DNA from 3 places in the Caldalkalibacillus uzonensis genome. Region 2 is predicted to be linked to each of the others. Evidence: riboswitches for the same ligand, from Rfam matches in the RefSeq annotation. Region 2 holds a riboswitch; each other region holds the start of a gene.

Region 1 (2,204 bases), on a different contig from region 2:
CTGATGTGAACTTTGTTGATGGTGTGTGGGAATCGGCTGGCACCTTAAGTGTTGTGGGGATTATATCTGCTTTAGCATGGGGATTGGGCTACTTTGGGCAACCCCATATCCTGGCCCGTTTTATGGCCATCCGCTCTGACAGGGATATTCCCGCTGCCCGTTTGATTTCTGTCACATGGGTGGTGATCACCTTATACGGTGCCATTATTGTTGGCTTTGTTGGCATTGCCATGTTTGGCGGGGATCAAGCACTGGCTGATCCTGAAACGGTTTTCCTGGTTATGGTGCAAACGGTGTTTAATCCGTGGGTCGCTGGTATTCTCCTGGCTGCTGTTTTGGCTGCCATTATGAGTACCATTGACTCCCAGCTCCTGGTTTCCTCCAGTGCGTTGACAGAAGACTTCTACCGGACTTTCTTCCGCAGAGAAGCAACCGACAAGGAACTGGTGTGGGTTGGACGTATTGCTGTTCTTGTCATTGCCCTTATTGCACTCATGTTGGCCTGGGATAGCGAGAATACAGTACTAGGCTTAGTTGCTTATGCCTGGGCTGGTTTTGGTGCCGCATTTGGTCCAGCTGTGCTGTTTTCTTTGTTCTGGAAGCGTATGACTGCAGGCGGTGCAATGGCTGGGATTATTTCAGGTGGCTTAACCGTGATTTTATGGGAGGCTGCAGAGAAGTTTACACTGTATAGTATTGTGCCGGGCTTTATCGTTGCCTCGGTCATGATTGTGCTGGTCAGCTTGGTGGAACAGAAACCTGCACAAGAGATTCAGGAGGAGTTTGAGCAAGCAACAAAACCTCTCAACCAACATCATTGACCTTAATCATTTACAACGGCCACAAACTTAACTATAATAGATGTGCAGCATAGTAGATTTGCAACACGATCTTTCTGCGGAAAATCACATAATCTCGCAAATAGGTGCCTTGAGTGTTTTTCAAGAAGGAAAATCACTCGGGTTAAAAGGGAAGCCCGGTGAAAGTCCGGCACGGTCCCGCCACTGTGAGCGTTGAGCCTGCTTCAAACAAGCCACTGTGAGCCTTGTCTCATGGGAAGGCGAAGCAAGGCGAGGAAACGTGAGTCAGGAAACCTGCCTATTTGCCAGATTAAGTATCCTTCGAGGAAAAGGATGCTTAAAACTAGCACTTATTGTGCAGCACTGGGCTGCGTAAGCCGGCTATTTTAAGTGAACACCTTATCCTTGAAGGAAAGGTGTTTTTTTCATGCTTGATGACGTACAGTGGTGTTGCCAATCTGCAAGACAATATAGATAACATCACAAAGGGGTGTAGAAGATGCTACAGATGGGATGGAAAAAGTGGGGGTTATTAGCAATTGTTCTCTCTTTTGTCCTGGTTTTAGCTGCAGCATGCGGAACAGCAACTGATGGGGAAGGGAACAACGGGAATGGCCAGGAAGAGCATGTGCCAGGTCAAGAAGAAACGGATCAGGAGGAAGTTTCACAAGGGGAAGGGACTTTTCCGGCTACCATTGTTGACGGTTCAGGGACTGAAGTGACGATTGAGGATGAACCGCAAACATTGATCACCATGATCCCCAGTATTACAGAGACGGTTTTTGCCCTTGGTTTGGGAGATAAAGTGATCGCCGTGGATGATTATTCCAATTATCCTGAGGAAGCACTGGAAAAAGAGAAAGTGGGAGCACAGGAGATTAATGTGGAGAAAATTTTAAGTCTCTTGCCTGATGTGATCTTTGTCACCACTCACCACCAGGACAATTATGCGGATGTGCTGGATCAATTGAGGGAGGCTGGCATTACTGTTGTGGTGGTAGATACTGATGCCACGAGGTTTGAAGATGTGTATGAGTCTATCCGTCTGATCGCTCGGGTCACCGGCACGACTGAAGAAGCAGAGGCCTTGGTGAGTGATCTAGAGCGCCGTCTGGAAGAGATTAAGGCGAAAGCACAGGAAGTAGACGAGCCAAAGAAAGTGTGGGTGGAAGTATCCCCCCGTCCTGATATTTACACACCAGGGACAGGAACTTTTATGCATGAAATGTTAGAAGCCATCAATGCCGTTAATGCAGCAGCAACTGCCGGTGTGGAAGGATGGGCAGCCATAACTGAGGAAGAAATTGTCCAGCTGGAACCTGAGGTGATCATTACCACTTACGGTTATTATGTTGACAATCCTGTTGAAGAAGTGCTAAGTCGTGACGGCTGGAGTCAAGTGCC
Region 2 (2,204 bases):
AGATGATCCGGATTTGTGAAGTGGGACCGCGCGACGGTCTGCAAAATGAAAAGAAGATGTTTTCCTGAAGCGGTTCAAGCAGGCATTCCGGTGGTCGGTGTACTGGGTACTGCCTTCGGCTTTGCTGGCAGGATTTGAAGTGGCATGATGACCTTCAGAAGAAACGGTGTTATGGGTGCTTTTAAAGATTTGGCAAAAATAAGTTGACATTTCATTATCCAGCAGGTATGCTTGTTCTATACTACATATTGTATTTTTTTCTTAATAAAATCAATATGTAGTATTTGAAGTGTTTCCTGGTTCTGTACCTGCAATTGAATAGGCTCGGGTAAAGGTGCCTGAGGAGGCTTAATAGGGAATCTGGTGAGAATCCAGAACTGGCCCGCAACTGTATTTGTGGACGAAATGAGAACAACCACTGTAGGCTCACTCTCCCTTGTGCAGAGTACCTATGGGAAGGCTCAGAGTAGGATGAAACATAAGTCAGGAGACCTGCCTTTACCTTATGTTTTCTGTCTCTTCGGGGATTGAGAGAAGAAAACGGAAGCGTGTCACAAATCCGGAAGAAGCCAGTTTGTGATACAAAACTGGTCTTTTATTGGCTTGTGCTTTCATGATTTGCATCCACATTTTTTGTGCTTGTTTATTTTTTTCAACCGGTTTTGTGGCCTGTGACGTTTTCACTCTTTCTCCGTTGAGAAAGGGTTTTTTTATTGTCAATCTTCGGGCTTAAAAACAAGGAGAAGGAGTGAGTGTATTGAATCTTCCTGTGATGCAAAGAGAACAGAAAGAAAAGGGTTGGGAAGGGTATGATCAAAAAGAGAGTTTGGAACGTTTGCAGAAGTGGTTATCCCAAGTAAAAAACCGCTTCCCTCACCTTGACTTTCAGGAATATGAACACAAGGCACACCGGTGGCTGGAACGTCGTTCCGACGTGACAGACGAACATTTGCTGACTCATCTGGTATTATCTGCTTTAGAACGTGTGACTGGTGAAGAGCCAGATTGGACCTATGTGGCTGCCACTTTTTATCTGTGCATGCTTTACGCGAAGGTGATCAAACACAGGGGACTGGCCATGGATCCAAACCAGCCGGTTAAATATCCGCAACATGCCCTGTATCGGTTAATCCATGACTTGTCAGAGGAAGGTCTCTACGCCCCAGAGATGTTGACGGCCTATTCAAAAGCAGAAATGGAAGAATTAGCCGCAATGATTGATTTTGACAAGGACAAGCTCTTCACCTACATCGGGATTAAAACTTTGGCCGACCGCTATCTGCTCCGCAATTATGACGATCAAATCATGGAGTTTCCCCAAGAACGGTGGATGATCATTGCCATGTACCTGATGATGGGAGAGGACCGTCACCAGCGGCTGAAGTTGGTCAAAGAAGCTTACTGGGCCTTATCCAATCTGTACATGACTGTGGCTACGCCTACACTGAGCAATGCCGGTAAAGCAAAAGGGCAACTGAGCAGTTGCTTTATCGATACGGTGGAAGACTCTTTACGCAGCATTTATGACAGTAACACGGATGCAGCCACTTTGTCCAAAAACGGCGGAGGATTAGGCATTTATCTGGGCAAGATCCGCAGCCGGGGTTCTAACATTCGCCGCTTTAAAGGCAAGTCACTGGGTGTATTGCCCTGGATGAAACAATTGAATAACACGGCAGTCAGTGTGGATCAGCTGGGTCAGCGGCAGGGTGCTATTGCTGTCTATCTGGACGTTTGGCACATAGATATCTTTGATTTTCTGGATGCCAAGTTAAACAACGGGGACGAACGTTTCCGCACCCACGATCTGTTTACCGGCTGCTCCATACCTGATCTGTTTATGGAACAAGTGCAAAAACGGGGAGACTGGTATTTGTTTGATCCCCATGAAGTGCGCCAAGTGATGGGCTGGTCCTTGGAAGATTTCTATGACGAGAAGCCGGGCCGGGGCAGTTTCAGAGAGAAGTATGCGGCGTGCGTCAACGAGCCCCGTTTAAGCAAGGAAAAAGTCCCGGCCATCGAGGTGTTTAAACGCATTCTGAAATCCCAACTGGAAACCGGCACACCGTACATGTTTTACCGCGATGCAGCCAACCGCCTGAATCCTAATAAACATGCAGGTATGATTTACGCTAGTAACTTGTGCACAGAAATTATGCAAAACATGTCTCCCACCGTTGTAGAGGAAGAAACAACACGCGACG
Region 3 (2,204 bases), on a different contig from region 2:
ACCTTATTTTATGTTATGTATTTATAAAGAAGTACTTCTATCTATTAAATAATTAGAGGTAGTAATTAAGTAACAATAAATTTCGAAAATAATGATTATCAGGCGTATGATTAACCAATAACAAACAGTTTCAACGATCTATCCGTGAATTGATACTAATCCATTATTTTAATGATAAATGACAATTGGAGTAACGACAAGAGCGAAATAGAAAAATCATTTCTACAGCGCAAGCAAAGGGTGAATAAGTATTGAGGTTTTAATATAGAGAAAATAATAAAAAATGATAGAATAAAACCTGGCAACTGCATAAGCAGGGTGGGCGGTGGCCTCTGTAGCACAAGGGCAAAAAAGAAGTAACCCACCCTGTTTTGAGCCATATATAAAAGATTTTCGGCTGTACAAATAAAATCCTTTGAGCCGTTGGGCTCAGATTTATGAAACTGGTTCATATTGAAAAATAGGGCTTGTCAGACGGGAACATTTTTTGTTTAATAGAATTAAGAAAATTATATACACCTGCTCTAAAAGTGCCCGGATACCTATGCATTTGGGATAATAGGGAAATCGGTGAAAATCCGATGCAGCCCCCGCTACTGTGAGCGTGGATGAAATTGCAGCAAACCACCGGTTGTAAAGCAACCGGGAAGGTGCAAGAGTAAGATGAAGCGCGAGCCAGGAGACCTGCTTTTAGAGCTTGTGTCACTTTATCTTTCGGTGGGAAGGATAAAGGGGAAGGTGTCATAATGCCTTCATTTTGTTCGCCGTTTTTTACTCTCTGTAACGGAGATCTTTGCCAAGTTAGTACTTGTCTGATGGGTGAACAGATAGATTGGCTTAGACAAAGATGCACAGTCCCTGGTCCTCCGGCCAGGGCTTTTTTGCTTGCTTGGTGATTATTTACTCTACTATATTGGCTACAACTGCATAGAGGATCAGCAGAGGTGCCCATGGGTTGCCCAATGGGCTTAAAAGGGAAGTCCGGTGAGAATCCGGCACGGTCCCGCCACTGTATTTGGGGAGAGACCCGTCATGAAACCACTGGGTGTATCACCTGGGAAGGGAGATGGGAATCGATGAGCCATAAGTCAGGAGACCTGCCTCTGTTGGACTGGTCAGCTTCCTACGCGGATAGGAGAGTTGATGGGGAATGTGGCCTTGGATCCGTCACAGGCGATGTGGGTGGCCCCATGCGCGTGTTCTGATGGGGCAAACTTAAGGCCAAGTAGCAGATGGATTCATCATTCCTTTTCAACGGCACGCTTCCACGTGGGAAGGGTGTCTTTTTTTACAGTTTAAGAAAGTATATGTTTCTATACTTTCTTAAACATGCGTAAAAAGCTTCAGCTAACAAAGGATTGTAACCTCTTCGGGAAGACTTCAATCAGAAGCTTTTAATTATTGATCCAATTGAAAAAAGAGGTAGTGATCGAACCATCGTTGGGAGAGTGAATCTGAAGAATGGAGGGATAAGCGATGTCAGGCAAAATCATGGTTGTGGGATTCGGTCCGGGGGATTTGCAAAATATGACTTACCGGGCCAAGGAAGCCCTGGAAGAGAGCGACGTGATTATCGGTTACAAAACTTACGTTGAGTTGATCAGCCCGTTTTTAACCGGCCAGGAGATTGTCAGCACCGGAATGACAGAGGAAGTTTCCCGGGCCCAGGCGGCCGTTAAAAAGGCGGAAGAAGGGAAAAAGGTGGCGGTGATCTCCAGTGGTGATGCCGGTTTGTACGGGATGGCCGGACTGGTGTATGAAGTGCTGATCGCCAAAGGATGGCGGGAAGAGACGGGGGTGCCGGTAGAAATTATCCCGGGCATAACGGCCATCAACTCTTGTGCCTCTCTGTTGGGAGCTCCGGTGATGCACGATGCTTGCACCATCAGTTTAAGTGACCATCTGACCCCGTGGGAATTGATTAAAAAACGGATTGAAGCAGCGGCCATGGCTGATTTTGTTATTGCTTTGTACAACCCTAAAAGCGGGCGGCGGACCCGTCAAATCTTGGAAGCCCAGCAGATTTTACTGGCTCACCGTTCGCCGGAAACACCGGTAGGACTGGTCAAAAGTGCTTATCGGGAGAGACAGCACGTGGTGCTGACCACTTTGAAGGAGATGCTGGAACATGAAATTGGCATGCTAACCACGGTGATTATCGGTAACTCGACTACCTTTGTTTATGACGGCAAAATGATTACCCC

The links. Region 2 has a riboswitch for cobalamin ahead of J2S00_RS00905 (ribonucleoside-diphosphate reductase subunit alpha). Riboswitches for the same ligand answer to the same signal wherever they lie in the genome.
Region 1: it holds a riboswitch for cobalamin, as region 2 does, so the genes downstream of both, J2S00_RS05520 (ABC transporter substrate-binding protein) here and J2S00_RS00905 (ribonucleoside-diphosphate reductase subunit alpha) in region 2, are expected to answer to the same signal.
Region 3: it holds a riboswitch for cobalamin, as region 2 does, so the genes downstream of both, cobJ (precorrin-3B C(17)-methyltransferase) here and J2S00_RS00905 (ribonucleoside-diphosphate reductase subunit alpha) in region 2, are expected to answer to the same signal.

What each region holds. Positions count from the first base shown of each region.
Region 1 covers NZ_JAUSUQ010000003.1:189,383-191,586, reverse strand. Annotated here, with positions in the region: gene putP (sodium/proline symporter PutP) at 1-821, shown strand, start outside; cobalamin riboswitch at 907-1,116, shown strand; gene J2S00_RS05520 (ABC transporter substrate-binding protein) at 1,300-2,204, shown strand, end outside.
Region 2 covers NZ_JAUSUQ010000001.1:180,758-182,961, forward strand. Annotated here, with positions in the region: gene J2S00_RS00900 (hypothetical protein) at 16-138, shown strand; cobalamin riboswitch at 316-514, shown strand; gene J2S00_RS00905 (ribonucleoside-diphosphate reductase subunit alpha) at 773-2,204, shown strand, end outside.
Region 3 covers NZ_JAUSUQ010000003.1:245,811-248,014, reverse strand. Annotated here, with positions in the region: cobalamin riboswitch at 512-706, shown strand; cobalamin riboswitch at 926-1,119, shown strand; gene J2S00_RS05785 (hypothetical protein) at 1,077-1,205, shown strand; gene cobJ (precorrin-3B C(17)-methyltransferase) at 1,477-2,204, shown strand, end outside.